3 regions of the Mesorhizobium sp. M1295 genome follow, and region 1 is predicted to be linked to each of the others. Evidence: riboswitches for the same ligand, from Rfam matches in the RefSeq annotation. Region 1 holds a riboswitch; each other region holds the start of a gene.

Region 1 (9,641 bases):
TGCCGAAAAAAATGAAGCCGTCGGGCGTGGCGATTCGGGTGACCAGCGATATTGCGAGAGCCGCCCCGGCAACCATGGCGAAGCGCTTCCAGAAGCCTGTCCAGCGGATTTTCTTGCCATGGGCGAGATAGAGGCTGACGCCGACCAGGAACAGGAAGCTCGAGGCGATGCAGCGCGCGTAGATTTTCCACCAGCCGAAGGCGGTGAGGCCGGGATCGGTGTAGCCGAAAAATTCGAGATCCCAGGTGAAATGATAGCTCGCCATGGCAAGCAAAGCGATGCCGCGTGCGATGTCGATGGCGGCGATGCGCTTCGCCTTCGGTTGATCCTGAACGGCGGTGGTCGGCGTGGCGATGCTCATCGGTCTCGCTGTCTTGGTTCAGCCCCGGCAAGACGACTATCACGGTTGCCACCGTCAAAAGAAGCAGTCCTCGCGTCGCGTTGGCGCGGGTCAGCATTAGAACTCGCTTTAGGCCAGAGCCGGAAAGCCTTTGGCCGGCTTCGCTTTTTGCCGTGAAGGCGTCGGTTTCCTGTTACCCGGCCAGGAATCGCCGCGGCAGATTTGTGCTCCAAACCCTGCTTTAGGCGATTCTGCTTCGGGGAAAGCAATGGCTACCCATGTGCGCCATCCTATCTGGCTTGCGGACTTGCGGCCGGCGGATGCACGCACCTTCGCCTCGCTTTATGCGGTCGAATCGTTCGCGCGCGCCACCGTCTCCAGCGTCATCCCGATCCAGGCCTATGAGATCCTGCACAACGAGCAGATCGTCTCGATCCTCTACACGGTCGTGGCAATGCTCGGCCTCTCGGCGACGCTGTTCATGCCGATGTTGATCCGGCGCTTTGCCCGGCGCTGGGTCTATACCGCCGGTGCCTGCCTGCTGGCCGTCGGCTCGCTGTTCTTCGTCACTCATACGCTTGCTGGCCAAACGGTCGGCATGCTCTGCCGCGTCATCGGCGCCAGCGCGCTGGCGATCACGCTCAACCTCTACATCATGGACCACATCCGCAAGACCGATTTCATGCAGGCCGAGTCGCTGCGCATGGCGTGGTCGATGCTTGCCTGGACCGCCGGGCCGACGCTCGGCATTTTCCTCTACACGCGTTTCGGCATCTATGCCGCGCATAGCGCGGTGGCCGTCTTCGCCATGGCCCTGCTGGCGCTGTTCTGGACCTGCCGGCTTGGCGACAACCCGTCGATCCGCCCGGGCAAGACGCGGCCGGTCAATCCGCTGGCCAATATCGGCCGCTTCGTCGCGCAGCCAAGGCTGAGGCTGGCCTGGCTGATCGCCTTCGGCCGTTCCTGCTTCTGGACGACGTTCTTTGTCTATGGGCCGCTGTTCATGGTGATCACCGGCGAGGGCGAGCTCGCCGGTGGCCTCTTGGTTTCGGCCGGCAATGCGCTTTTGTTCATGGCCATCTTCTGGGGCAGGGCGGGAAAGCGTTTCGGCGGCCGGCGCACCATGACGTTTGCCTATTTCGCCATGTCGGCGACGCTGCTGGCGGCCGGCGCCGTCGGCGAGGCCGCGCCGCTCGTCACCGGCGCGTTGCTGCTTTGCGGTGCCTTCTTCACCATCGCGCTCGATGCGCTGGGCTCGACCGCGTTCATGCGCTCGGTGCGCTCGTATGAGCGGGCGCAGATGGCGGCGGTCTACCGCACCTATCTCGACTTTTCCGAGCTGACGCCGCCGCTGGTCTATTCAGTGGTGCTGGCGTTCTTCGGCCTGGGCGCGGTTTTCGCGACGCTCGGCCTGCTGGCGGCGGTCTGCGGCTTCGTCACTTGGCGCTATCTGCCCAAATCGCTTTGATGTTCAAGCGCCGCATGCCGCTCGCGCACCCAGTTGTGGAAGCGGTGCAAATCATATTCCTCGGGCATCAGCACGCCGGCCTTATGGCGCATCGAGCGCAGGCCCTTCTGGTTGACCTCGCAGATATCAGCGTCTTCCTCCAGCACCTGGGTACCGAAGGCGACGATGTTGTCGATATCCGCAGCCGGATCGACGAGCGCTTCGGGCGAAAAAAGCCATTCGGCGGTGAGTTCGGTCTGCTCCGGCCCAAGCGGCACCAGCCGCACGGTCCTGACATAGTCGACATGGCCGACGACGAACATCGACGGCAAGTTGGTGGCATAGGTCTGCCCGGCAGCACGCTCGGCCGGCGTCAGGCTCGAAAAGACCGAGCCGTGGACGCGCCCGTCGCGCGACCAGGTTTCGGCCCCGGCCCGCAAGCCGCCGGCAAATTCCGGCGCGTCATTGTCGGCGTGGCGCGCCCATTCGGGGTCGTCGTGCCGGCCCATCAGGCCGCGGCCATAGATCGGCACCAGCCGCGACAGGTCCTTGTGGACGCCAGGGCAGTGCAGGCACTCGTTGAAGTTCTCCCAAAATATCTTCCAGTTGCAGTTCATAACCTTGCGCAGCACATGGCCGCTCAGCAGCGTTTCCAGCGGCCAGTTGGCGAGGTTGCCGGATGCCGGATCGAAGGATGTTTCAGCCGAACCGGCAGCGTCTTGCGCGAGGTTGACTAAAACGAAACCGCGCCACACCGAAAGCGCGACGCGGTAGAGCGGATGATCGGCCTTGTCGAAACCGTCCGGCAGCGATTTCGACGGCACGCGCACCAGATCGCCGCGCAGCGAATAGGACCAGGCGTGGTAGGGGCAGGTGATGAGCCGCGCCTTCAGCCGTCCTTCGCTCTGCTGGCAAAGCTGCGAGCCGCGATGCCGGCAGGTGTTGTGAAAGGCGCGCAATTCGCCGGTCTCGTCGCGCAGCACGACGACCTCCTGCGTGCCTATGCGAAACGTCCTGAAAGCCAGCGGATGGGCAAGGTCGGCCTCGCGGCAGACCAGCAGCCAATTGCGATACCAGATGGCCTCGAGATCGCGCTGATAGCCTGCGATGTCCCAATAGGCCGATGACGGCAGCGTCGGCTCGGCCCGCGTCAGGCCGTTATAGGGACCGCGCTCATTCGGGCTGGGTTGCATGCCGGCTTCCTCCCCATCCGCCAGCCGACACCCGGCTGTGAGAATTGTCAATTGCGGCGCCGGCCGGCGAGCTTGGCGAGGCGGCGCATTCGCCACACGATCCGGCGGAATTTGGTTTGCCGGGCGCGGCGATTCTGCCTATAGTCGCTGATGTCGTCGGTTCCGTTTGGAACCAAGAGGGAATGCGGTGCGGGCGAAATTCTTGCCCAATGCCGTGGCTGCCCCCGCAACTGTGTGCGGTAGTCCTCTCCATATGCCACTGAAGATTTTCTTCGGGAAGGTGGGGAAGGGCGCTGATCCGCGAGCCAGGAGACCTGCCGGCGACAGGAAACTGACTTCTATGCCCTCGGGTGGAGGGCGAAAGGACAAGACATGAATACCGCTTCCGTCTCGCTCGGCGCTTCCGTCTCCTCGCAGTCGCGTTTCATGCAGCTGGCGCTTGCTGCATTCCTCGGCATTTTCGTCATGGGCTTTGTCGGCTTCTCGCACATCGATGCGGTCCACAATGCCGCCCACGACTATCGCCACTCGATGGGCTTTCCCTGCCACTGACAAGGGGCTGACATCATGACACTGTTTCGCAACGTCGTGTTCATCGCGGCGATCGCAGGGCTCGTGGCCGGCGTCGTTCTCGCCTGCATGCAGGCCTATGCCACGGTGCCGCTGATCCTGAAGGCGGAAGTCTACGAACAGGCCGGCGGCGGCCATGACCATGCCGCGGCACCTGCGGCACCGGTCGAAAACGCCGGGGGCACGATGGCTATAAGCAGCGCCGCGCCGGCACCGGCTGAAGCAATGGCTCCGGCGGAGGACGAAGGCTGGGCGCCGGCCGACGGTTTCGAACGTTTTGCCTTCAGCGTCGTTGCCAATATCGTCACCGGCATCGGCTTCGCGTTGGTCCTGGTTGCGGTTTCGGAGTTCGCCGGCGGCATCGGCAATTGGCGCCAGGGCCTGTTCTGGGGGCTTGCCGGCTTTGCCGTGTTCACGCTGGCGCCGGGCCTCGGCCTGCCGCCGGAATTGCCGGCAATGCCGGCGGCCGACCTTGTCCAACGCCAGATCTGGTGGTGGGCAACGGTGGTGGCGACCGCCGCCGGTCTCGGCCTGCTCGCCTTCCGCAGATCGCTGCCGCTGGCGGTCCTTGCGGTGGCGTTGATGGTGGCGCCGCATATTGTCGGCGCGCCGCAGCCCGACAGCTTCGAGACGACAATCCCGGAAGGCCTGCATCATCAGTTCGTGGTGGCGGTGACGCTGACCAATCTGGTGTTCTGGCTGGTGCTCGGCGCGGTCGTCGGCGTGGTGCGCGGCCGCTTCACCGGCACGGCGACCAGCCTGCGCGACAGCTTTGCCTGACCGCGCTGCCGGGGCGCTGACCCTGATCATCGGCGGTGCGCGCTCCGGCAAGAGCGTGCATGCCGAGAGGCTGGTGAGTGCCTGTCCGGCGCCATGGAGCTATATCGCGACGGCGCAAGCCTATGACGAGGAGATGCGCGAACGGATCGCGCTGCACCGCTCGCGCCGCAGCGCCGGCTGGACGACCATCGAGGCGCCGCTCGACCTTGCCGGCGCGATCGAGGCACTGCCTGACGGCCAGCCGGTGCTGATCGATTGCCTGACGCTGTGGCTGACCAACCATATGCTGGCCGAACATGATGTCGAGGCCGAATGCCGAAGGCTGGCAGATGTGCTGTCGCGGCCGCGTGGACCCTGGTTCGTGGTGTCCAACGAGGTCGGCCAGGGCATCGTGCCGGAGAATGCGCTGGCAAGACGGTTTCGCGACGCGGCCGGCCGGTTGAACCAGGACGTTGCCGCCGTCGCTGACACCGTGCTTTTGATGGTGGCGGGGCTGCCGCTCAGGGTGAAATGACATGGCTGATACCGACCACATCGATCCCAAGGACGAGGAACGCCACCGCGCGAAGATGGCCAAGCGCAAGGCGGTGCAGGACGCCGAGGTTGCAGCCAAGACGGTCGAGAAAGGGCTGTTGATCGTCAACACCGGTCCGGGCAAGGGCAAGACCACGGCCGCCTTCGGGCTGGCGCTCAGAATGCTCGGCTACGGCAAGCGCGTCGGCGTCGTCCAGTTCATCAAAGGCAAATGGCACACCGGCGAGAAGGATGCTTTTGCCTGCTTCGGCGACCGCGTCGTCTGGCACGCCATGGGCGAGGGCTTTACCTGGGAAACGCAGGACCTGAAGCGCGACATCGCGGCCGCTGAGGCCGCCTGGGCCAAGGCGCTCGAGCTGATGGCCGAGCCGTCGATCAGCCTCGTGGTGCTCGACGAACTCAACATCGCGTTGCGCTACGATTATCTCGACCTCGAAAAGGTGGTCGCAGCGCTGAAGGCGCGTCGCGAGGGCCTGCATGTCGTCGTCACCGGCCGCAATGCCAAGCCGGTATTGGTCGAGGCAGCCGATCTGGTCACCGAGATGGGAGTGACCAAGCACCACTTCTCCGCCGGCGTGAAGGCGCAGCAAGGGATAGAGTTCTGAGGGGTTTGGCGATCGGGGAAGGGCGTTTCGGAGCAGGCGGCGCCGGCGAAGCTGCCGATCTCCCCCCTTGTGGGGGAGATGCCCGGCAGGGCAAAGGGGGGCACTGTCCCTCGGCCTGTCAGTCGGAGACAACTACGTCGTCAGACCGTCATTAGCAGGTGAACGGTCAAGAGGCTGGCGATCCTTCGCGCCCCCCTCTGTCCTGCCGGACATCTCCCCCGCGAGGGGGGAGATTGGATGGCGCTTCGGATTTCGCCAACCTCGAACGTCAAAGGCAGGGAATGAGAAGCGCAAAGCTGGGGCGATTATTCTTTGGGCACAGCAATTTTGTTCTTGCTTTGTGCCGGCAGCTATGGTACTAATCTCGCTATGGTGCTAACTGGCTCCAACGACCCGCCGCTTGGCGGGTTTTTTGTTTCCGCTCGATCTCGGGCGCAGGTCACGCCAAGACAACAACCACTGCGACCACCCCGAACAGCGCGATCAGCAGTAAGTCGGCGACCCGGTAAAGTTTCAGCGCCCGTCGGATGTCGGTGCTCTCGATATCGTCGCGGCGGCCGCCTTCGCCCATCAACGCGTCTTCGACCATGACGCCGTCATAGGAACGGGGGCCGGCGAGCGCCAGGCCGAGCGCACCGGCCATCGCTGCTTCCGGCCAGCCGGCATTGGGCGAGCGGTGTTTTTTCGCATCGCGCCGCACAGCATGCCAGGCGGCTTTGGCATCGGCGCCCTTGACCAGGAAAGCGGCAAGCACGATCAGCAGCGCCGTCAGCCGTGATGCCGGCAGGTTGATCCAATCGTCGAAGCGCGCCGCCGCCCAGCCGAAGGCCTCGTGGCGCGGGGTGCGGTGGCCGATCATCGAATCGGCGGTGTTGGCGGCCTTGTAGGCGACGCCGCCGGCGAGCCCGCCAACGCCGATCCAGAACGCCGGCGCGACGACGCCGTCGGAGAAGTTCTCGGCCAGGCTTTCGATCGCGGCGCGGCAGACAGCGGCCCTGTCGAGCTTTTCCGGGTCGCGGCCGACGATCCGCGAGACGGCAATGCGGCCCATATCCAGTCCGCCGCTGTCGAGGGCGTCGGCCACCGCTTCGACATGCTCGGCCAGGCTCTTCTGCGACAGCAGCGACGTCGCCAGGATTGCGATGACCAACAAGCCGAGGGGAATGCTCCAAAGCATGGCTTCGATCCAGAAGGCGAGGGCGGCCGGCACCAGCACGATGACCAGCAGCGCGAGCACGCCCCAGCGGCGACGGTGGGCGTCGGAATCAGTGGCGCGGTTGAGCCTGCCGTCGAGAAAGGATATCAGCCTGCCGAACCAGGTGACGGGATGGCCAATGGCATCGAAGAGCTGGGCCGGGTAGCCGAGTACAAGTTCGATGGCCAGCGACAGGAAAGTGATCAGGATCGACATGAAGTCTCTTGATGGAGTGACGGCGGCAGTGGACCACGGCGGAAGCCTTGGCCGGGCGAGGGCGCTTTTCCCTCACGCGCCGCTGCCTTTCGTCGACCTCTCGACCGGGATCAATCCGCACTCCTACCCGCTTTTCGATTTGCCCGCCACCGCCCTGTCGCGATTGCCGGAAGCAGCGCGTGCCCGCGAATTGGCCGAAGTCGCGGCAAGCGCCTATGGCGCTCCATCGGCGGCGAATGTCGCAGCGGCGCCCGGCACGCAGATCCTGTTGCCGCGCGTCGCTTCGCTGGTCAGCCCGGGCAGGGCGCTGGTGCTCGGGCCGACTTATGCCGAGCATCGGCGGGCAGCGGCGATCGCCGGCCATGCGGCGGCTGAAGTCGATGATTTCGAAGCCTTGGCGGCGGCCGACCTTGCCGTCGTCGTCAATCCCAACAACCCGGACGGGCGCGTCGTCGAGCGCGAAAGATTGCTTCGACTTGCCGCAAAATTGCGCGCCAGAGGCGGGCTGCTGGTCGTCGACGAGGCCTTCATGGATGTCGGCCCACGCAGCGAAAGTCTCGCTGGCGACGTCGACCAGGGCGGCATCGTCGTGCTGCGCTCGTTCGGCAAGTTCTTCGGCCTGGCCGGCCTGCGGCTTGGCTTTGCATTGACCGACGCGCTGACGGTCGAGCGGCTGCAGGCGCAATTCGGGCCATGGGCGATTTCCGGGCCGGCGCTCGAATATGGCATAAGGGCGCTTGCCGATACCGGCTGGCAGGCCGGGATGCGGCGCCGATTGGCCGAGGATGCCGCACGGCTCGATGCGCTGTTCGGCCGGTTCGGCGTGCCTGTCGCCGCTGGCACCGCGCTGTTCCGCTATATCAGGCTGGCGAACGCCGCCCGCCTGTTTTCGGTGCTCGGCCAGCGCGGCATCCTGCTTCGGCATTTCGCCGACCGGCCGGATGTGTTGCGCGCCGGCCTACCGGGAGCCGACGAAGAATGGCGGCGGCTCGAATCAGCGCTTGCCGGCTGGGCCTCGCGGCGCGACGATGATGCCAAGGGAGAAACGATCCAATGATCCATGTCTGCTCGCTGTCCAAAGTCGAGGAAACGGTGACGAAGACCGGGGCCGGGCGGCTGCTTTCGCTGCTCGCTGCCGGCACGGAGGTGATGCGGCCGGCCTCGATCACCAGGGAAAACCATCTGCACCTGGTCATGCACGACATTGCGGTAGCGCAGGAGGGCATGACCATGCCGGGCGAGGAGCATGTCTTGAACCTGCTCGATTTCGCCCGCCAATGGGATCGCTCGCGGCCGCTGGTGGTGCATTGCTATGCCGGCATCAGCCGGTCGACCGCCTCGGCCTACATTATCGCGGCAGCGCTGGCGCCGAAGCGCGATGAAGCCGAACTGGCCAAGACGCTGCGCGCGCTGTCGCCCACGGCGACACCCAATCCGCGGCTGATCGCAATTGCCGACGCACTGCTCGAGCGCGACGGCCGCATGAGCCGCGCCATCGAGGCGATCGGGCGCGGCGCCGAAGCGTTTGAGGGCACGCCGTTTGCGCTGAGGATCGAGGGCTAGTTACGCCAGCCAATCCGCCAGCTTTGCCTTGCGCACGTCCTTCAGCAAGCTGATGAAGCCGTCGGCTTGATGCTCGGCGGTGAGCCGGCCTTTTTCGGCGGTTGCAATGCTGGCGTCGCCGACCACGCCATTCGGGTTGAGGTCGCTGGCGATCCAGGCGAAGGCGTGTGTTCCGGTGTGGCGCAGCAGCGAAAATTCCTTTTCGGCGCGGGCGACCTTGGACACGAAATTATCGGCCTTGGCCATGTCGACGAGGTCGGGCCGGAAGTGCAGCATCAGCGAGGTCTCGACGTCGCCGCCATGAATGCCGTGGCGGTCTTCGAGGTCGGTGTACATGCCGGCCGGCCGGCCAAACCGTTGCCAGCTGGTCTTTACCGCCAGCATCTTTGCCCGCACGCGCAATTCGCGGGTGACGATGCCCATGATCTCCTCATTGCCGCCATGCGAGTTGACGACAATCAGTTTTCGGACGCCGGCGCGTGCGACCGACAGGCCAAGTTCGGTCCACGCCTCGACCAGGGTCGTCGCCGGCAGAGTGAGGGTGCCGGGCGCATGCAAATGCTCGTTCGACTTGCCCACCGCCTGAACCGGCAGGATGCGGATGTCGAGATCGCCGGGCAGGCGCGCGATCACCGTTTCCAGCATGCCGTTCATGATCGAGGTGTCGGTCGAAACCGGCAGATGGGGCCCGTGCTGCTCGATCGCCGCCAGCGGCAGAACGGCAATGGTCGCCTCAGGATCGACGGTCGCGTATTCGGTGGTCCGGTAGTCACCCCACCATACGCGTTTTTTTGTTCCGGCCATTTTTTACCTCGAAGAGACTGGATGCGCGCTTGATGAGGGGCGGCACCAACCTTTGTCGTGTAACTTGAGATCATCGGCCTGTCGATTCCAGCCGCTGGCCAGCGCTCCTCAACCCGCCGCGATGACCTCGATCTCGACCTTAAACTCCGGCCGGGCAAAGCCGGACACGATCATCAGCGTCGAGGCCGGCGCCGGACTGGCGAACAGCCGGTCGCGAACCTCCATATAGGGCCGCAGGAAGGCGCGGTCGGTGACGTAGGCGTTGATGCGGACGATGTCGGACAGGCCGAGCCCGGCCTCGCCGAGAATCGCCGCTATGTTCTGGAAACAGAGCTCGGCCTGTGCGCCGGCCTCCTCGGGGATCTGGTCGTCCGCTGTGATCGCGACCTGGCCC
Region 2 (9,641 bases), on a different contig from region 1:
TGATGTTGTCGGGGGAGGCGCCGAGATCGCCGGTCATGGTCGGCAGCGCAACGTTGGCGATCGTCGTGTCGAGCGCCTGCATGATCGTCGCCAGCATGAGCGCAACTGTGATCAGGCCGCGGTGCGGCACTTCGCGAAAGGGTTCTGGGCTGCTCATGACGTAAAACTTCCAGCAGGTAACAAAAACGTGTACATTAGGTTTCCGGACGGCGAGGCCCCGCTGTAGAGAGACCCTCATCGCGGTGGGACGCGAGCATCGATGTGGGGGTTACATCGACTGAGCGTCTCGACAAAGCGGGCGCCTGCCGCCCGGAAACCTGAGGACCGAAGATCCTGCGCGCGTTGTCTGCTCAGGCAGGCTACAGCGCAGCGCGTCTACGCATTCAACTTTTCCTGCGTCTCCCTCGGACCAATCCTGCATCCATCTCGCTGTTTGCTATGCGGCCGCTGTTCGGCCTCTTTACTTGGCCTCGCCTGCCGTCGCGCTGTGGAAAATGCTCGGCAGCCCGCGGGAAACGCCGGTGTCCACCGTGACCGTCGCGCTCATGCCGGTGCGCAGCGCCGTCTTGGCGTCGGCATCGGTCAATTCCAGGCGGACCGGAATGCGCTGCGTGACCTTGACCCAGTTGCCGGTCGCGTTCTGCGCGGGCAGCAGCGAGAACTCGGCCCCGGTGCCGGCGCCGATCGCCTTGACGGTGGCTTCGAACGTCTTGCCCGGATAGGTATCGACCATGATTTCGGCCTTCTGGCCTGGCTTCATGTTGGTGAGCTGGGTTTCCTTGAAATTGGCGTCGACCCAGGTGTCGCCGGTCTCGACCAGCGAAAACAGCGGCGTGCCCGAACCGACATACTGGCCGACCTTGAACGAACCGGCCTGGCTGATGATGCCGTCGGCAGGTGCCTTGACCGTGGTCTGGACCAGATCGTAGGCCGCCTTGTCGCGTGCGGCGAGCGCCGCCATTACCGTTGGATGCTTGTCGGTCTCGATGTCGGGATTGCCGCCAAGTGCCGCCTTGGCGCTGGCGATCCCTTGCTGGGCCATGGCCAGCTGCTGCTTCGCCTTGTCGAGGTCGTTCTTGGCTTCGTCCAGAGACGACTTGGCGTTGATGCCCTTGCGGGCAAGGTCGGCGGCGCGGTCATATTGCGACTGCGCGTACTGGACCTGGCTTTCGTCGGACTTCTCCTGCGCCAGCGCCTGGCTGTAGGCCGCACGCAGCTGCTCGACATTGAGCCGTGCGCCAGCCACCGCCGCGTCGGCCTGGGCCAATGCGATCCGGTAGGGCTCGGGATCGATAGCGAACAACACGTCGCCCTGCTTGACAGACTGGTTGTCGAAAATGTCGACCTGAACGATGCGGCCCGCCGTATCGGCGGCTATCGACACCTTGGCCTGCTGCAGATTGGCGTTCTCGGTCTCCTGATAGCGGCCGCCGGTCACCCAGACATAGCTGCCGCCGGCGATCAACGCAGCGGGCAGCACAAACATCAAAAGGAAGCGGCCGGCACGACGCTTCTTCTTCGGCGCCACTGGCGCCGGAGCTACCTGCGGAGCGACCGTTACCGGAGCTGCCGCCGGCTTCGCGGGAGCTTCCATCTCCAGCTTGGCCGCATTCTTATCTACTTTGGCTACCGCGTTCATGCTGCTGCGCCTTCCGTATTCTTCACTTTTTCCGAGGGCGGCGTCTCACCATCCGCAAGATTCTGCACCATTGTCTCCAGCGCCTTGACCAGGACGCGGCGATCTTCCGGCGAAACGCCAACGAGCGATTCCTCATACACCTCGCCGGCAAGGCTCTTGACGTGGGCGTAGGCTGCGTTCGCCTTGGCGGTCGGGAAAATCATGCGCACTCGTCTGTCGGTTGCGTCGGGACGGCGCTCGATCCAGCCGCCCTCCTCCATGCGATCGACAAGGCGCGAGACGCTGATCGGCTCGATTTCGAGAAGCTCGGCAAGCCGCGCCTGCGCGACACCCGCCTCCTTGGCGACACGGACCAGAAGCCGCCATTGCGCCGAAGAAAGGCCGAAACCACTAGCGCGCGCCTCGAAGCGCTTGCGCATCAGGCGCTGCACGTCGTGGATCAAAAAGCCCAATCTGTCGATGCCGTCGGAAACCATGAGCGACATATATAATAAGCGTGCTCATAATTCAAGGAGCCGGATTGTGCCAGAAGCCGGTAAGTGTGCATGGCAGTCACATCATGAGCGATTGCGAATGAGCATCGTGACCACGAAGAAAGCGCCGACCGAACTGGTGATGATGCCGATCGGCAGTTCCTGCGGCGGCAGCAGCGTGCGCGCGAGAAGGTCGCTTGCCAGCAACAGCACCGCTCCGAAGAGGGCGCAGCTTGCAATCAGGCGCAGATGAAGCGGGCCGGCCAGGGTCCTGGACAGATGTGGGATCATCAAGCCAACGAAACCTATGACGCCTGCGACCGAGACAAGGATCGCCGTCGAGAAAGCGGCGACGAGAAATGTCATCCTGCGCATCCGCGCAACCGGGACGCCGAGGCTTTCAGCGGCATTCTCGCCGGCCAGGAAAGCGTCGAGCCGGCGGTGGTTCCAAAGTCCATAAACAAGGATGGTGCCTGCGCCCAGAGCAGCCAGCTCGATATTGTCCCAACGGGCCAGCCCGAGCCCGCCCATCGTCCAGAACAACACCGAGTGAGCGGCGCGCTGGTCTCCGGCAAAGACGAGATAGTTAGTCAAGGCGGTGAACATGAACGAGACGGCAAGCCCGGCGAGGATCAGCCGTTCGGGGCCTTGCCCCCTCACCCGCGAAACCAGCAAAAGCACGATGCCGGCGGCCAATACGCCGCCCGTGAAGGCCGCGACCGGCAACGTCCAGATACCGAAATGGTCGCCAAAAATGGTGATGACGGAAACCGCGCCGGCCGCGGCTCCGGACGACAGGCCGAACAAGAACGGATCTGCGAGGTCGTTGCGCGTTACCGTCTGCAGCAGCGCGCCGATGACGCCCAGCCCGGCGCCGACACAGATGGCCATAATCGTGCGCGGTAGCCTAAGATCGAGGACGATCTTGGCAATCGGGATCTTGCCGGCCGGACCGGACACGATGTCTCCGTCCAGCCCGGCGGCATGTCCGAGCGCAGCAATCACGTCGCTCAACGCGATGACCGTCGATCCATAGGCAATCGACAGCAGAGCAAGAGCGGCAATCGCTGCTGCTCCTGCTGTCATCGCCAATTCGAACGCTCTCTGGCGCAAGCTCAGAAAGCTTCCGGGTGCATCGCCCTGGCGATCTTGCCGATCGCCTCGATGTTGGCAGGCCCAGGCGTCAGTTCGGCATAGCGCAGCGCAATGAAGTGCTCATTTTTGACCGCCTCAGTCTCCTTCATCGCCGGATGAGCTTTCAGGAAATCGAGCAGTTTTCTGTAGCCGCCGTCCTGGTAGTCGAGCAGGATAAGAAATTGCGGATTGCGGGCCGCCACCGTCTCCCAATCCGTATTGCCCCAGCTCGTCGGCATGTCGGCCATGATGTTGTCGCCGCCGGCTGCGGCGATCATGGCGCTGGGGATCGCGAACTTGCCTGATGTGAAGGGTTTGTCTTCGCCGGAGTCGTAAAGAAACACACGCGTTCCCGTGCGGTCGCCGATCTTTGCCGTGATATCGGCGAGCTGCGCCTTCCAGTTCGAAACAAGCTTTCCCGCCTCCGCCTCCTTGCCAAAAATCTTGCCCAGCTTTTCGACATCACCATAGAGCAGGTCCATCGAGGCTGCGGGGCGGTTCTGGTCGAGATGGACGCAACTTTCCGTCGGCACCAGCGTCTTGATACCGTGCGGGGCCAGCGTATCGGGCGTCACCTCGCCGCCAGGCTTCATGCCGTAATACCAGCCGGCGAAGAAGAAATCGGGCTCGACGGCGACGAGGTTTTCGAGGGTCGGGTATTTCGGCGCGAGTTCCGGGATCGCGCCCTGCTCGGCCTTGAATTCCGGACCGACCTTATACCATCCGGTGATGCCGGTCAGGCCGACGATCGATGGTTGCAGCCCCAGCGCGAAGGCCATCTCCGCCATGTTCAGATCTTGGATGACGGCGCGCTTCGGCGCGGCGTCGAACGTCAGCGGCGTGCCGCAGCTATCAACGGTTACCGGGAAAGCGAAGGCGGTCTGGGCAAGTAGGAGGGAGGCAAAAGACAGTACGAGGCGTTTCACGGATGTTGCTCCTTGGTCAAATCGGGATGTGAAGAGGCGCGGTTCGGAACGTCGAAGACCGTGAGTTCGCGGTCTTCGGTGGGATGGCGCAGCCAAAGCACGTCAACGCCGAAAATCTCGCGGATCAACTTCTTGGTCAGCGCCTCGCGCGGACTGGCAAGTGCCTGCAGGCGGGCCTCGTTCATCACCGCGACCCTGGTGGCAAATGGCGTGACAAGCGACAGATCATTGAAGCACCGCCACGACGGTCATGCCAAACTGCGATACGAGTTCGAGAAGGTCGCTGCGGGCGCGCGGATCGAGATGATTGGTCGGTTCATCGAGGAACAGGATTTTGGGCTCCTGGGCGATGGCGCGCGCCAACTGGGCGCGTTGCCGCTCGCCACCGGATAGCGAGCCGATCGTGCGGCCGAGCAGCGGCAGCAGGCCGGTTCTGCGAAGTGCTTCAATGACGATGTCGCGTTGCTCGCTCCACCGACGCAAGCCGGCATGCGGGACGCGCCCAAGCTCGACGTAGTCGATCACGGCAAGCCGCGGATCAGGCTGATCGGTCTGGCCAACGACCGCCATGTGCAGTGCCCGCTCGGCGGCCGAAAACCTCTCCAGCCGGCGTCCGGAAAATCTCACATCTCCCGCGCTTGGCCGCAGCGTACCGCATAGCATGCGCAGCAGCGTCGTCTTGCCGGCGCCGTTGGGGCCGATGATGGCGAGGCGGTCGCCCGCCGCTACCGAAAGGCTCACCGCGCTTACCAGGCACCGGCCGACACGACCGATGTCCACGTTTCCTCCCGGCACACCCCGTCCGGTCAACTCATGCTGATGGCAGGTCTCCTGGCTCGCGGGTCTTTGCGCCATCCTGCCTTCCCAGCCTTGCCGGCCAGTGGCATTTCGGATTTTGCTCGCCGCTTACAGTTGCGGGGGGCAGCCACGGCCTCGATCCAAAGGATCTCACCGTGTTCCCTTTTCACCCCTTGCCTTGCGACTCGGGGACCATCAGTCAGCCACCCTAGTTTTCCGCCAATCACAGCGCAATAAGTCTTGTCAGAAGGAGCCATATAGACCTCGTGATGTAATAACGTTACATTTAAAAGGACATTCCTGGCGAGATCGGCGACGTCGCCTATGGCGTCTGCGTCAACGGCGACAACGCCGGCAATTTCGACTACATCGCTGGCGTCGAAGTGTCCGATTTTTCGGACCTGCCGAGGGAGTTTTGGCGTGTGCGCGTGCCGGCGCAGAAATACGGCGTGTTCGCCCATCGTGACCATATCTCGACCATCCGCCGCACGGTCAACACGATCTGGAACAAATGGCTGCCAGCCTCTGGGCACGAGATCGCCGATGCGCCGGAATTCGAGCGTTACGGCCCCGAATTTGATCCGCGCAGCGGCAATGGCGGGCTGGAAATCTGGATACCGATCAAAGGGTGAGGCACGGCAGGCCGACGCCGAAGCGCCGGAAGCGCTGCTACAGTTCCAGGTTCCAGTTCTGGCCGACCAGATCCCTGCCGAAGGAATGGTGGCACTCCTCGTTGGTCAATTTAAAGCCCACAGACTCATAGATGTGGCGGGCGGCGGCGAGCACGTCGTTGGTCCACAGCGTCAGTGTCCTGTAACCCGTGGCGCGGCAAAAGCCGATACATTCCTCGACCAGCCGCTTGCCGATGCCGAGACCTCGCGCCGAGGGCTCGACGTAGAGCAGGCGCAATTTCGCCACCGCGTCCGACTGGCGCACGACGAAGACGGAGCCGACGACCTCGCCTTCCCGCTCGGCGATCCAGCTGCGTTCCCATTTCGGATCGAAGGATTTGACGAATGTGCCGAGGATTTCAGCGACCAGCGCCTCATAGGTTTCGTCCCAGCCATATTCCTGCGCGTAGAGCAGGCCCTGGCGATGGATGATCCAGCCGATGTCGCCGACCTGCAGAGGCCGCAGCGTGTAGGGAATGTTGGGTTCGGCGGTCGCGCCCAGCAGACGCTGCACCGTCTGCATGGCCTTGACCAGCCTGTCCTGTTCGGGAACCGAAAGCCGGTCGAGCAATGCCGCGACCTGGTCGTGCGAGCCCTGGTTCAGCGGCGCGAAAGCCTGCCGCCCGGCCTTGGTCAGGGCGATCGACGAACGCCTTGCATCCGCCTCGATCGTGGCGCGCTCGACCAGATGACGTTCCTCGAATTTCTTCAGCAGCCGGCTGAGATAACCGGGATCGAGGCCGAGATCGCGCCCAAGGTCCGTGGCGGTCAGGCCATCGCGATGCGCCAGTTCATAGAGCACCCGCGCCTCGGTCAGCGAGAAGGTGCTTTTCAGCAGCCCTTCGTCGAGCAGCCCGATCTGGCGGGTATAGAAGCGGTTGAAGGCTCGCACCGCGTCGATCCGCTCCTTGCCTGGGTGATGATGAATGGTCATGGCATCCTCCTGCCGGTAAGATCAGCCATTTAGTTGACTTGGTCAAGTATCTGTTTGAAGCATCCGTTTGAAGCAATTGTTCTGATGATGCTCACCGGGCGCCTTGACTCGCGCGAGTTGCCAGACTATTTCAGCGCCACGTTAGCACTCCCCCAAGATGAGTGCTAACCATGTCCGGCGCCGCCGGACGGAGGAACTGTTCTCACCATTCTCATCGAGGAATAAAAAATGGCAAAGTCGAAGTTCCGCCCGCTTCATGACCGCGTGGTCGTTCGTCGGGTCGAATCCGAATCCAAGACCGCGGGCGGGATCATCATCCCCGACACGGCGAAGGAAAAGCCGCAGGAAGGCGAGATCATCGCCGTCGGTTCCGGCGCCCGTGACGAAGCCGGCAAGCTCGTCCCGCTGGACGTCAAGGCCGGCGACCGCATCCTGTTCGGCAAGTGGTCGGGCACCGAAGTCAAGCTCAATGGCGAAGACCTTCTGATCATGAAGGAAGCCGACATTATGGGCATCATCGGCTGAATATCGGCCTCACCCTCATTTAAATCTTCGGGCTCAATCCAAGCCCCTGCCAGGAGCTAAAAATGGCTGCCAAAGACGTAAAATTCTCCCGCGACGCTCGTGAGCGCATGCTGCGCGGCGTCAACATCCTCGCCGACGCGGTGAAGGTCACGCTCGGCCCCAAGGGCCGCAACGTCGTCATCGACAAGTCGTTCGGCGCACCGCGCATTACCAAGGACGGCGTCACCGTCGCCAAGGAAATCGAGCTTGAAGACAAGTTCGAGAACATGGGCGCGCAGATGGTCCGCGAAGTTGCTTCGAAGACCAACGACATCGCCGGCGACGGCACCACGACCGCGACCGTTCTGGCACAGTCGATCGTCCAGGAAGGCCACAAGGCGGTTGCCGCCGGCATGAACCCGATGGACCTCAAGCGCGGCATCGACCTCGCCGTCGCCGACGTCGTCGCGACGCTGATCAAGAACGCCAAGAAGATCAAGACCTCGGAAGAGGTTGCCCAGGTCGGCACCATCGCCGGCAATGGCGACGTTTCGGTCGGCTCGATGATCGCGGAAGCGATGCAGAAGGTCGGCAATGAGGGCGTCATCACCGTCGAGGAAGCCAAGACCGCCGAGACCGAGCTCGAAGTCGTCGAAGGCATGCAGTTCGACCGCGGTTATCTCTCGCCCTACTTCGTCACCAACGCCGAGAAGATGGTTGCGGATCTGGAAGACGCCTACATTCTTCTCCACGAGAAGAAGCTCTCCAACCTGCAGGCCATGCTGCCGATCCTCGAGGCTGTCGTGCAGACCTCGAAGCCGCTGGTCATCATTTCGGAAGACGTCGAGGGCGAGGCCTTGGCCACGCTCGTCGTCAACAAGCTGCGTGGCGGCCTGAAGATCGCCGCCGTCAAGGCGCCTGGCTTCGGTGATCGCCGCAAGGCCATGCTGGAAGACATCGCTATCCTCACCGGTGGCCAGGTCATCTCCGAAGACCTCGGCATCAAGCTCGAGAATGTCGGCCTGAACATGCTCGGCCGCGCCAAGAAGGTGTCGATCTCCAAGGAGAACACCACCATCGTCGACGGCGCCGGCAAGAAGGCCGAGATCCAGGGCCGCGTCGCCCAGATCAAGCAGCAGATCGAGGAGACCACCTCGGACTACGACAAGGAGAAGCTGCAGGAACGTCTCGCCAAGCTGGCGGGCGGCGTTGCCGTCATCCGCGTCGGCGGTGCGACCGAAGTGGAAGTCAAGGAAAAGAAGGACCGCGTCGATGACGCCCTCAACGCGACCCGTGCGGCCGTCGAAGAAGGCATCGTTCCCGGCGGCGGCGTCGCACTGCTGCGCGCTTCGCTGAGCATCAAGGCAACCGGCGCCAACTCCGACCAGACCGCCGGCATCAGCATCGTGCGTCGCGCGCTGCAGGCTCCGGCCCGTCAGATCGCGGCCAACGCCGGTGCGGAAGCATCGATCGTTGCCGGCAAGATCCTTGAGAACAAGGGCGCGACCTTCGGCTACAACGCCCAGACCGGCGAATATGGCGACATGATCGCCATGGGTATCGTCGATCCGGTCAAGGTTGTGCGCACGGCTCTGCAGGACGCGGCCTCGGTCGCCGGCCTGCTGGTCACCACCGAAGCCATGATTGCGGAGGCTCCGAAGAAGGAGTCGGCTGGCGGCGGCATGCCTGGCGGCATGGGCGGCGGCGGCATGGGCGGCATGGGCGGTATGGATTTCTAATCCAACCCATCAGCCTTCATGTACGGAAAGGGCGGCCGAGAGGTCGCCCTTTTTCGTTGATGGGACGGAGGATGAGAGGCGGTCCGATTCCAAAGCAAGCGGAAGCATACCCCTGACCGTTTCTTCGGCGTCGGCGCAGAACGTGAATTGCAGAGCTGGAGCGTCGGCCCTTCGGCAGGGCTCCGCGCTGGCCTCGATGCCGTGGAAGCGCGAAACGTCAATGCGCCGTGACTGCGATCTCTTTCGCCGGCAATGCCCCCTCAATCAGCGCCGCGACCTCATCGGCTACCGCCAGCACCGGGGCGCGGTCGCGGGTGGCGCGTGCGATCACCATCAGCCCTTCCAGCGATGATTCGACCAGCAGCGCCAGCGCGTGCGCGCGGCGCTCGGGCACCCCTGCCCTGACGAAGGCCGCCCTGAGCAGGCCTATCCATTGCTCGAAGGCCGACCGGCACAACTCAGCCAACTCCGGCATGTCGGTCGGCGAATCCAACACCACGGGCGCGATCGGGCAACCGAGCGTGAACTGGTTGTCTTCCAGCATGCGCGCGACCGATTGGTAGATGTGGTGGACCGCCACCGCCGGATCTTTTTCGGCAGCGAGCGCGGCGTCCAGCCTCTGCGTCACATCGGCGACGCTATCGCGCGTAACCTCGACGACCAGCTGATCCTTGCCGCCCGGAAAGTGGAAGTAGAGCGAGCCTCTCGGTGCGCCTGAGGCGCTCAATATGTCGTTGAGCGACGTGCCGTGGTAGCCGCGCTGCCTTAGCAGCAGCGCCGTCGTCTCGAGTATGCGGGTGCGGGTGTCGTTCGCCATGTCAAC
Region 3 (9,641 bases), on a different contig from region 1:
CTCTCTCTATCAGACGGCCACATACGGCGGCATGGCGGCGGGAAGCTGGCTTTGGGGCGAACTGGCGGATGTCCAAGGTGTTTCGGGAGCCTTGCTCGTCCGCCAGCTGGTTCTTGTGATTGGGGGACTGATGGGCATCCTTCTGCGTCAGCCGGATTTTGAAACGCTCAATCTGGATCCGACCAACAAGTTCAGCGAACCGACGCTGCAACTTGACCTGCGGCCACGAAGCGGTCCGATCATGGTGATGGTCGACTATCGTGTCGATCAGAGAGATCCAGACTCGACCACAATAATTATCTGAATTTCAGCAGTAATTTTTGATCGCCCATTCGTGCTGTGTACCAGCCCTGTGTCTTGCGCAAGTGGTCACGAACGGCTGCTGGAGCCTCGAAGACGCCCTAAAAACACATGCTGCGATTTTTGAACACGCTTGACGTGTTAGATTAATTCATCCACAATGCGTGTGTTGAACACGCGAGGTGAGTTATGAACATGAAAGAGCTTAGGGTTCGACTGGGCATGACTCAAAAAGATTTGGCAGAGCAGATGGCAACGACGCAACAGACTGTGGCCCGTTGGGAAACAGGCAAAACGCAGTTGAACGTCGAGCAGATCAAGGACCTTTGTCTCACGTTGAAATGCACGGTCGAGGAGCTGCTGGGCTGGAAGATTGATGTCGAGGAGTGGCGCACGAGCCCGTTTGCAATTGCCGATGCCGAAACGCGATACGGCACGCTCAGAATCAAGACGACTGTTGGCAGCCGCCAATATCCTATCGATGAAAAGGCGCGTGAATCGATTTTACGTCAGTTGAAGGAACTTCATAATCTTCGTAGAAATAACACAAGCAGGCCATGGCTGTATTGTTGGAGCCTTGACAACAAAATACTCTTGATAAATCCGCAATATGTCCGCACCATTGAGCTTATCGGTGACGATGTAGAGGAGATGCCAGAGTATTATCATCCAGAAATCTATCGGGCTTTGGATGACTGGGATAAGGGTGAGGTTTCAGGAAAGCTGAAGAAAGAATGCGATGCCATTATCGCAGAGATGGGTGATCAGGAAGCCGTGCGCATGGCCTCCTATGTTCGCGTCACATATGACGACGGAGAAGATGAGTGGAACTTCTTGGATGAAGAAACCGCTACGACTTTCTTCGGATTGGAAGCTGCGACTTTTGACGTTCCCCAGTGTAGTTTCGCCGAAGTGGAGGAAGAAGGTTACTACCGAGCGCGATACGCCAACCTTGATCGCGTCGCGGTGATGGAGGTTCCAAGCGACCGTTATCACAGATTGACCGCGCCCGAGGAAGCTTAGAACCATCCACGAAGGGCGCATGTTACATCTCGACCTTGCGTGGTGCGTTTTCAGTACGAGATGACGTTAAGCGTAGGTAGTGGCAGGTAAGAGTGCTCGACCAGAAGCTCAACTGCCTCCTCAATATCGCTGCCGATGTGCCGCAGGACACGTCCACGGGAGCGTGGATAGGCGTGAAGTTCCTGCACTCCACGGTCCGCTCTCCCATCGCCGGTGTGTGCCCGACGCCATCTTGTGGACGAGCTTGGCCGCCTGCACCCGGTTGTATTCCGGCTTGCGGTCCGCCTGGGCGGTCCGCCGCGATGGCTATCTCCATGTCAATCGGCGCCGAACGTTGACTGCCCGCTGCTTTTGATGAATTTGGCGAGGTCCCGCGCATAATCACTCTTGGTCTTCTCCTTGAGGCCCTGTGTCGCGAACTTGTGGTCCAGCAGGGCAAACAGGTCCAAGTCCCCTTCCGCCTGTGGCGCTGGCTTGCCCTCACCGCCCTCGGCTTCCCAATTGGGGACCGCTTCTGCGCGCTGCACCGTGGCGATTGTCCGCCCAAGACGCATCACAAGATCGAACGCCAAACCGTGCGCGTGCACGACGATTTGCCGCTCAGGCCTCATTTGGACAGGACTTGAGCTGGCCCGGTGGTTTGAGCCGGGTTACCTTGAGCCGGTGGGCTGCGAACAAGCAGTTCGAGACATTGGCCTCGATCACTTCGCAACACGCCGCTGCGCCTGGCCTCGGTGTGCTCCCCCCGAAATCGTTGTGTCATATCACCGAGGGCATCACGGCCAACAGCTTCCACATGGGCAACAGCCTCGCCATTGAGCCGAATATGGTCGCGAGCAGATCACCAAGCGGTCGGAACCTCGGAGCCGAAGTTCGACGCCGAGGTGGTTCGCATGATGCGCTAAGCAGCACCACGGCGCTTGCCGGTATGTTTGCTGCCGGCAGCCGACGAACTCCTATCCTCCTGGACAAGGGCGCCGTGCGTCATCGCTTTGATTTACCGGCCGCTCAAGGCTTCCACAGTTTTCGCTTTCGAGGCGACCTTTGGAACATGCCAACGGAAATTTAACATAACGACATAAACATTTCTTTATGCGGCGTTGACAAAGAAGCGAACTGCTGTAATTGTCTCCCGCGTCGTGGTTCTCCGTACGGCGCTGCCGCAGCGGAGCTAAGAGGGAAGCCGGTGCGATGCCGGCGCTGCCCCCGCAACTGTTAGCGGCGAGCCAACCCCACTCATGTCACTGAGGCGAATAGCCTTGGGAAGACGGGTAGAGGCTATGACCCCGCGAGCCAGGAGACCTGCCACGGCGAATTACGTCCACGGGCGGGGTGTCTCGGTGGCCGCTGCAGCCTGGCGTTCGTGCCGGCCTGCTAGCGCCTTCCTTGTCACCGACGCCCCAACCATCGGGGTCTGGCATGACTGTCTCTCAGCAAATTCCTGTAGCAACGCTCGGCGTGCCCCGCTTCGGTCGTCGGCGAGAACTGAAATTCGCGCTTGAAAGCTACTGGTCCGGAAAATCGTCCGCTGCCGACCTTCTCACGACCGCGAAGGCGCTCCGTGCCGCTAGCTGGGAGGAGCAGCACGATCGCGGCGTGTCGAAAATCCCGTCGAACGACTTCTCGCTCTACGACCATGTGCTCGACACCGCAGCCATGGTCGGCGCCGTTCCATCCCGTTACGGCTGGAATAGCGGCGAGGTTCCACTTGACATCTACTTCGCAATGGCGCGGGGCAACCAGGGTCAGACGGAGGATTGTCGACACGCTGGTCACCAGCAGGCGGCTCATCGGTCTGATGTAACCGCGATGGAAATGACCAAGTGGTTTGACACCAACTATCACTACATTGTGCCGGAACTCAACGATGATCAGACGTTCGCCCTCTCGTCGACGAAACCGGTCGATTACTTCATCGAGGCTAAAGCTCTCGGCGTTCACACACGCCCAGTCATCCTTGGACCGATCACCTTCCTCAAGCTGGCGAAATCGCCTGCCGAAGGATTCGATCCCATCGCGCTCCTGCCGCGGCTGCTGCCCGTCTACGAGCAACTCCTGCAGAGGCTGAAGCTGTCTGGAGCCGACTGGGTGCAGATCGATGAGCCAGCGCTTGTCCTCGATCTGAACCTGAACGAACGAGCTGCGTTCGAATTCGCCTATGGCCAGCTGTCGAAAGCCGCGCCCGAGCTGAAGATCATGCTGGCTACCTATTTCGGGCCGCTGGGAGACAATCTCGAAACCGCGGTTTCTCTGCCCCTGGCCGGGCTGCATATTGATCTCGTGCGCGCTCCCGAGCAGCTGGAAACGGTGGGTCGGCTCGCACCGAAGGATCTGGTGCTCTCGCTTGGCTTGATCGATGGCCGCAACGTCTGGCGTGCGAACCTGCCCGCCATTCTCGACCGCATCAAACCGATCGTCGCCGGCTGGCCCTTGGACCGCGTCGAGATCGCGCCTTCTTGCTCGATGCTGCATGTGCCGATCGACCTCCGCATGGAGACGGAACTCGACGCGGACATCAGGTCGTGGCTCGCCTTCGCGGCCCAGAAGACCGACGAGTTGGTGTTGCTTGCCCGGGCCCTGTCCCAAGGCAGGGATGCGGTGGCAGGCGCGTTGAAAGCGTCTGCCGAGGCTGCCGCCACTCGCGTGACATCCACGAAGATCCATGACCCGCTGGTTGAGGGGCGGATCGCCAGCATTGACGACAGCATGAAGCGACGAGAGAGCGCTTTTGCCGAGCGCTCCAGAGTCCAGGCCGGCACGCTCGGGCTGCCGCCGTTCCCGACGACGACCATCGGGTCCTTCCCGCAGACGCCGCAGGTACGCAGGGCGCGGGCCGCTCATGCGAAGGACCAGCTGAGCTATGTCGACTACGAGACCTTCCTGAAGAAGGAGATCGAGGCTGCAATTCGCTGGCAGGAAGAGATCGGGCTGGACGTGCTGGTGCACGGTGAGTTCGAACGAAACGACATGGTACAGCATTTCGGCGAGCAGCTGTCCGGCTTCGCCTTCACCCAGCATGCCTGGGTGCAGAGCTATGGGTCGCGTTACGTGCGCCCCCCCATCATCTTCGGCGACGTATCGAGGCCCAATCCGATGACGCTGCGCTGGTGGCAGTTCGCCCAGTCGCTTACGGAAAACCCTGTGAAGGGAATGCTCACAGGCCCAGTGACCATTCTCAACTGGTCATTTGTTCGCGACGACGTACCCCGCTCCGAAGCATGCCGCCAGATCGCGCTCGCCATCCGCGACGAAGTGACGGATCTCGAATGGTCCGGCGCAAGGATGATCCAGATCGATGAGGCCGCGTTTCGCGAAGGATTGCCACTGCGCCAGTCTGATTGGAACGACTATCTCGACTGGGCTGTCGAATGCTTCCGGATCGCTTCAACGGGTGTAAAGGACGCGACTCAAATCCATACCCACATGTGCTATTCGGAGTTCAACGAGATCATCGACGCGATCGCTGAAATGGATGCGGATGTCATTTCGATTGAGACGTCGCGCTCGAAAATGGAACTGCTGGACGCCTTCACGAGCTCCAAATATCCGAATGAAATCGGGCCCGGAGTCTATGACATTCACTCACCACGGGTCCCGGAAGTCGGCGAGATTTCGGATCTCGTCATGCTTGCCCGCGAGCGACTGTCCGATGCCCAACTGTGGGTAAACCCGGACTGTGGCCTCAAAACCCGCAAGTGGGAGGAGGTCCGCCCTGCCCTCATGAACATGGTTGCTGCAGCACGCGCGCTCCGGGAGAAAGTGTAGGCCGGAAGGTTTCCTGGTTGCTCACCATGTGGTGAGTTAGCGGCTGCCGCATGTGGGCCGTGAATGTGCCAAAACGCGATCACATCCTTTGAAATAAGTCACTCGAGCGAGAAAGTGCACTTTCCTTCGGCACGTGTACTAATCGCGCAGGAATAAAGGGAACCGTTTTCTCCCTGTGACGTGTCGATTTCGAAGGGGATGTGATTGGCGTCGAGACCGCTCCGGCCATGGGTTATCAGCATGCCAAGTGCGCTGTTCTCGATCAGTTCGTAAAGGACTTCTCGGCTCGGTTCATCGAAATGCGCGGGTACATACATGACAGGTTCCTTCACTGGCCGCCGGGTTCGCTATTCACCGGTTGACATCCGATGGCAAGCGTTCCAACGCGGCGGCGATCTGGCGCTTCGCTGCTGAGGGCAGAGGCAGGATGGGACGCGGGGGGTCGGCACGGCAACTGTCGAGCAATTCGGCAAGTGCATAGACGACGCGAAGGCTCGAGAACTCCTTGAAGAGGCTCCAGAGCGGGGCTAGCGCGGCATCGATCCGTCGCGCTTCGGCCGCATCGCCCTGCTGCGCCGCTGTGACGATCTTTGTGCAGACCTCGGGCAAGATGCCCGCGAGGACGCTGTACCATGTGTCAGCGCCAGCGATCATGGCCTCTGCAGCGTTCCAGTCGCCGCTGTAGCCGATCGAGAACCCTTCCGGCACAGTGCGCCTCTGGTCGGCCAGATGGCTCTTGATCGCATCGCCCTTGTCTGTCGGATTCTTGATAGCGACAATCCCACCCACCTTTGCCAGGCGGCTGACGAGTGCTGGGGTGAAATGGAAATGCGTCGTTCCTGGATTGTCGTAGATGACGATCGGAAGGCCACTTTCGCGCGCCACCGTCGAGAAATGTTCGAACACCTCGTCATCAGTGAGCGGGGTGTAAGAGGCGGCGGCAAGCAACCCCGCGGCAGCCCCAAGGGCCTTAGCGTCCTGCGCGAGCCTCACTGCTTCGTCGGTGCGGAGCGCGCCCACACCCACCACGACCGGCATTTGTCCCCCGGTTTCGTCCAAGGTCTCGGCGAGCGCCCGTCGCCGTTCCTCGCGCGTCAGATACATGTATGTGCCGGTGCTGCCGAGAAGACCGATGGAATCGACCTGAGCGGCGCAAAGCCTGGCAATCAGCTTGCGCAGAGCAACGGTATCGGCACGGCCGTCACGATCGGTCGGCGTGATGGGAAACGCGGAAAGGCCGCTCAGGAATGCCATGGCAAGGCTCCGGGTTTGTACGCGAGCGCGGGACTGGCCGGACCACAGGTCATCACAAGGCGTCCAGAGCCCGCCGCATGTCGGCGATCAGGTCCTCGGCGTCTTCAAGACCCACCGAGAGACGCATGAGGTCCTCGCCGACTCCATCGGCCAGATGCGCATCCTTGCGGATCGGCTGACGAGCACGGGTCAGGCTTGCCGGATGATAGATGAGGCTGTCGGCATCGCCGAGGCTGACAGCCCGGGTGATCAGGTTGAGCCGGTCCATCATCCGCCGCGCGCCCTCGAACCCAGCGTGGAGGCCAAAGGCCAACATGCCCGACCCTTGGGACATCTGCTTTCGCGCCGTCACCTGATCAGGGTGCGAGTCGAGGAAGGGATAACTCACCCATGCCACCGCCGGGTGCGCCTCGAGCGCCTGAGCCACCGCAAGGGCCGTGGCGCTGTGCCGTTCCATGCGCAGCGTGAGCGTCTTCAGACCGCGCAGGATCAGGAAGGCTGACATGGGCGAGAGCGCTGCGCCGGTGATGTAGCGCAGGCCCGTTTCGTGCAGAGTGCGGAGCGTTTGCGCGTCGCCGAGAATCGCCCCACCAAGGGCATCGCCGTGCCCATTGATGTATTTGGTCAGCGAGTGGAGCACGAGGTCTGCCCCATGTTCGAGCGGCCGCTGGAGCGCGGGGGAGGCGAAGGTGCTGTCGACTGCAACCTTTACACCGCGCGCGTGGGCGCGCTCGGCAATGGCAGCGATGTCTAGGATGCGGCTCAGCGGATTCACCGGCGTCTCGAAGAAAACAAGCCGGGTCCGCTCGGTGATCGCGGCATCGAGATTGTGAGGATCGGACAGGTCGACCGCGACGACCTTGATGCCGAAGCGGGGGACCGCCTGTTCGACCATGGCAAGCGTGTTCGCATAAAGTGTCTTGTGGACGATGAGTTCATCGCCTTGGGACAGGAGCGACAAGATCAGTGTGCCGAAAGCCGCCATCCCCGAGGCAACGACCAAACCTGCCTCGGCTCCTTCCAGATTGGCGAGCCGTTGCTCGAGGATCTCCGTCGTCGGATTGTATTCGCGCGCATAGAGCCTTCCGCCAAGCGCGGCGGCGGCCTCGTTCGCTGCCACGCTTTCGAATCCATAGGTCGAGGTCAAGAAGACTGGCGGCTGAACGGCATTGGAAAAGCCGGCCGGATCGTAGCCATGATGGATCGCCCGAGTGGCGAATCCGGGACCGGTGTCGTTGAGCGACCGCGTGAGAGCATCGGTTTCGGATTGATAGGAACGGGTCATTCGGCCTCTAAGATCTTTCTTGGGTTTCCGAAAGATTGACGGCAAACTGGCCAATGGGAAATATCCAGTTGGCGATGAATGAAATGGTCCAGTCTTCAAGTGCCGGTTCTGCAGGTCGCTCGCACGCGATGGGTGCACGCCAGATCTACGAGGCTCTTCGCGAGCAAATCCTCGGCGGCGTCTATGAAACCGGTAGTCAGCTGCCGTCCTCCCGCGGCCTGGCAAATGACCTTGGGATTTCGCGAACGACGGTGACGGTCGCCTATGACCAACTGACCGCGGAAGGTTTTATCGAAGTCCGTCAAGGCGCACGACCTCGCGTTGCATCCTCGCTGATCGGTCCTGAGACGAGCCGCACCGTCGCGAAACGAGTCGGCCCGGTTCATCTGTCCGCCTATGGCGAACGACTGCGCGTTACGCCGCCCTGGCCGGATTATCTGCCGACTGGACTGAAGGTCGATTTCCGCTATGGCGACCTGGCGCCGTCAGACTTCCCCGCATTGGTCTGGAAACGTGCGATGAGCAAGGCGATGGGGCAGCGCCCGTTGCGTCTTGCCTATGACGATCCTCGCGGCTCGCGCCGGCTGCGCCAGGCGCTCCAGGGCTATCTCTGGCGCGCCCGAACCCTGAGCTGCGACCTCGAGCAGATCATCATCGTCAACGGTTCGCAGCAGGGCCTAGATCTGTGCGCTCGCCTGCTTCTCGATCCCGCCGACCGCTTCGTCATCGAGGACCCGTGCTATAGGATGGCGCGTCAGGTCTTTGCCAGTACGGGTGCCTCGCCCGTCCCGGTCACCGTCGACGAGGACGGGATGAAGACGGAGTTGCTGGCGGGGATCGGGGCACGACTGGCCTATGTCACGCCATCGCATCAGTTTCCGCTGGGCGGCGTCATGCCGATCACGCGCCGCCACCAGCTTCTGGAATGGGCGCGGCACAACAATGCCTACGTGATCGAGGACGACTACGATAGCGAATATCGCTACGACATCAATCCGGTCCCTCCGCTGCACAGTCTCGAGGACCACGGGGCTGTCATCTATCTCGGCACGATCTCCAAAACGCTCTCGCCGATGCTGCGTATCGGCTACCTCGTCGTCCCGCCGGAATTGCAGGAGGTCTTCGCAACCGCCAAACAATTCGCGGACCGGCATTCGCCGGTGGCTGAACAGGAGGCTCTGGCCTCTTTGATCGAGAGTGGCGGCTACGAAAGCCATGTGCGGCGTGTGCGCAGGCTGAACGGCGAGCGTCGGGAGACGTTGTTGGGCGCCTTGCGGCGCAGCTTCGGAGATCGCATCGCTGTCCAGGGAGCAGAGGCTGGTCTGCACGTCGTCGTTTGGTTCGACGAACTGCCGCGATCGCGGGAAACGACCCTGGTCGAAGCCGCCCGAGGCGCGGGCCTGGGGCTGCACCTGATCTCGCCCCTTTACGAGCGGCAATCGGACGAAGGCCACATCGATCGCGTGGGGCTTGTCATGGGCTATGCCGCCTTGAGCATTCGGCAAATCGAGAAGGGCGTTGAGATCCTGCGAGCGGTTGTCAAGCAGGTGCAAGACGCGTTGCCGGGACACGGTGGCTAAAACGGCGGGACGTGGCGTGCTGGCGAGGAAACCGACCCTTGGGCTGAACCGCATTTCGTTGCAAAGCCAACTGGACTGGGAATACGCCATGCAACTGGTGCTGTTGATCAGGCCAGTTTGGCGGCAGATTTTTCGTGCGAGACGAATTTCCGAGAGCGATGCATGCGGCAAGGAAAACTGCTTCACATCCATATCGCGCCCGCTGCCTTTTATGAAATGGAGGATCTGGCGGAGGCGTAGCTTGTTGCCGGCCGAGCGGGCTCGAGCACCCGCAAGACATAATCGACGATCTCTACCAGGCCTTGTCCACGGCCGAATGATGGAATTATCCAGCGCATGGTGCGGCATGCACCATGCCGATGCCAGAAGATCTGGACGCTCGACAAGCACCTTTCTTCAAACATTTCCCGAACGACCCGCAGCGCAAAGCCTCC

The links. Region 1 has a riboswitch for cobalamin ahead of NKH29_RS01415 (CbtB domain-containing protein). Riboswitches for the same ligand answer to the same signal wherever they lie in the genome.
Region 2: it holds a riboswitch for cobalamin, as region 1 does, so the genes downstream of both, NKH29_RS22275 (ABC transporter ATP-binding protein) here and NKH29_RS01415 (CbtB domain-containing protein) in region 1, are expected to answer to the same signal.
Region 3: it holds a riboswitch for cobalamin, as region 1 does, so the genes downstream of both, metE (5-methyltetrahydropteroyltriglutamate--homocysteine S-methyltransferase) here and NKH29_RS01415 (CbtB domain-containing protein) in region 1, are expected to answer to the same signal.

Annotation. Positions count from the first base shown of each region.
Region 1 is NZ_JAMYLU010000001.1:294,628-304,268, forward strand. Features, by position in the region: gene NKH29_RS01400 (heparan-alpha-glucosaminide N-acetyltransferase) at 1-361, opposite strand, end outside; gene NKH29_RS01405 (MFS transporter) at 609-1,808, shown strand; gene NKH29_RS01410 (aromatic ring-hydroxylating oxygenase subunit alpha) at 1,787-2,980, opposite strand; cobalamin riboswitch at 3,121-3,316, shown strand; gene NKH29_RS01415 (CbtB domain-containing protein) at 3,353-3,532, shown strand; gene NKH29_RS01420 (CbtA family protein) at 3,548-4,330, shown strand; gene cobU (bifunctional adenosylcobinamide kinase/adenosylcobinamide-phosphate guanylyltransferase) at 4,323-4,844, shown strand; gene cobO (cob(I)yrinic acid a,c-diamide adenosyltransferase) at 4,846-5,469, shown strand; gene cbiB (adenosylcobinamide-phosphate synthase CbiB) at 5,909-6,880, opposite strand; gene cobD (threonine-phosphate decarboxylase CobD) at 6,879-7,937, shown strand; gene NKH29_RS01445 (tyrosine phosphatase family protein) at 7,934-8,443, shown strand; gene NKH29_RS01450 (creatininase family protein) at 8,444-9,247, opposite strand; gene NKH29_RS01455 (RidA family protein) at 9,356-9,641, opposite strand, start outside.
Region 2 is NZ_JAMYLU010000017.1:35,803-45,443, forward strand. Features, by position in the region: gene NKH29_RS22245 (DHA2 family efflux MFS transporter permease subunit) at 1-157, opposite strand, end outside; gene NKH29_RS22250 (HlyD family secretion protein) at 461-1,639, opposite strand; gene NKH29_RS22255 (MarR family winged helix-turn-helix transcriptional regulator) at 1,636-2,115, opposite strand; gene NKH29_RS22260 (FecCD family ABC transporter permease) at 2,197-3,198, opposite strand; gene NKH29_RS22265 (ABC transporter substrate-binding protein) at 3,228-4,172, opposite strand; gene NKH29_RS22270 (hypothetical protein) at 4,169-4,357, opposite strand; gene NKH29_RS22275 (ABC transporter ATP-binding protein) at 4,398-4,952, opposite strand; cobalamin riboswitch at 4,977-5,182, opposite strand; partial or broken gene NKH29_RS22280 (GyrI-like domain-containing protein) at 5,264-5,602, shown strand; gene NKH29_RS22285 (bifunctional helix-turn-helix transcriptional regulator/GNAT family N-acetyltransferase) at 5,640-6,575, opposite strand; gene groES (co-chaperone GroES) at 6,804-7,100, shown strand; gene groL (chaperonin GroEL) at 7,163-8,818, shown strand; gene NKH29_RS22300 (TetR/AcrR family transcriptional regulator) at 9,036-9,635, opposite strand.
Region 3 is NZ_JAMYLU010000029.1:48,553-58,193, forward strand. Features, by position in the region: partial or broken gene NKH29_RS28540 (MFS transporter) at 1-277, shown strand, start outside; gene NKH29_RS28545 (helix-turn-helix transcriptional regulator) at 490-1,323, shown strand; gene NKH29_RS28550 (hypothetical protein) at 1,641-1,895, opposite strand; gene NKH29_RS28555 (hypothetical protein) at 1,946-2,392, shown strand; cobalamin riboswitch at 2,447-2,647, shown strand; gene metE (5-methyltetrahydropteroyltriglutamate--homocysteine S-methyltransferase) at 2,743-5,088, shown strand; gene NKH29_RS28565 (FMN-binding negative transcriptional regulator) at 5,187-5,405, opposite strand; gene NKH29_RS28570 (dihydrodipicolinate synthase family protein) at 5,440-6,342, opposite strand; gene NKH29_RS28575 (trans-sulfuration enzyme family protein) at 6,395-7,627, opposite strand; gene pdxR (MocR-like pyridoxine biosynthesis transcription factor PdxR) at 7,702-9,207, shown strand.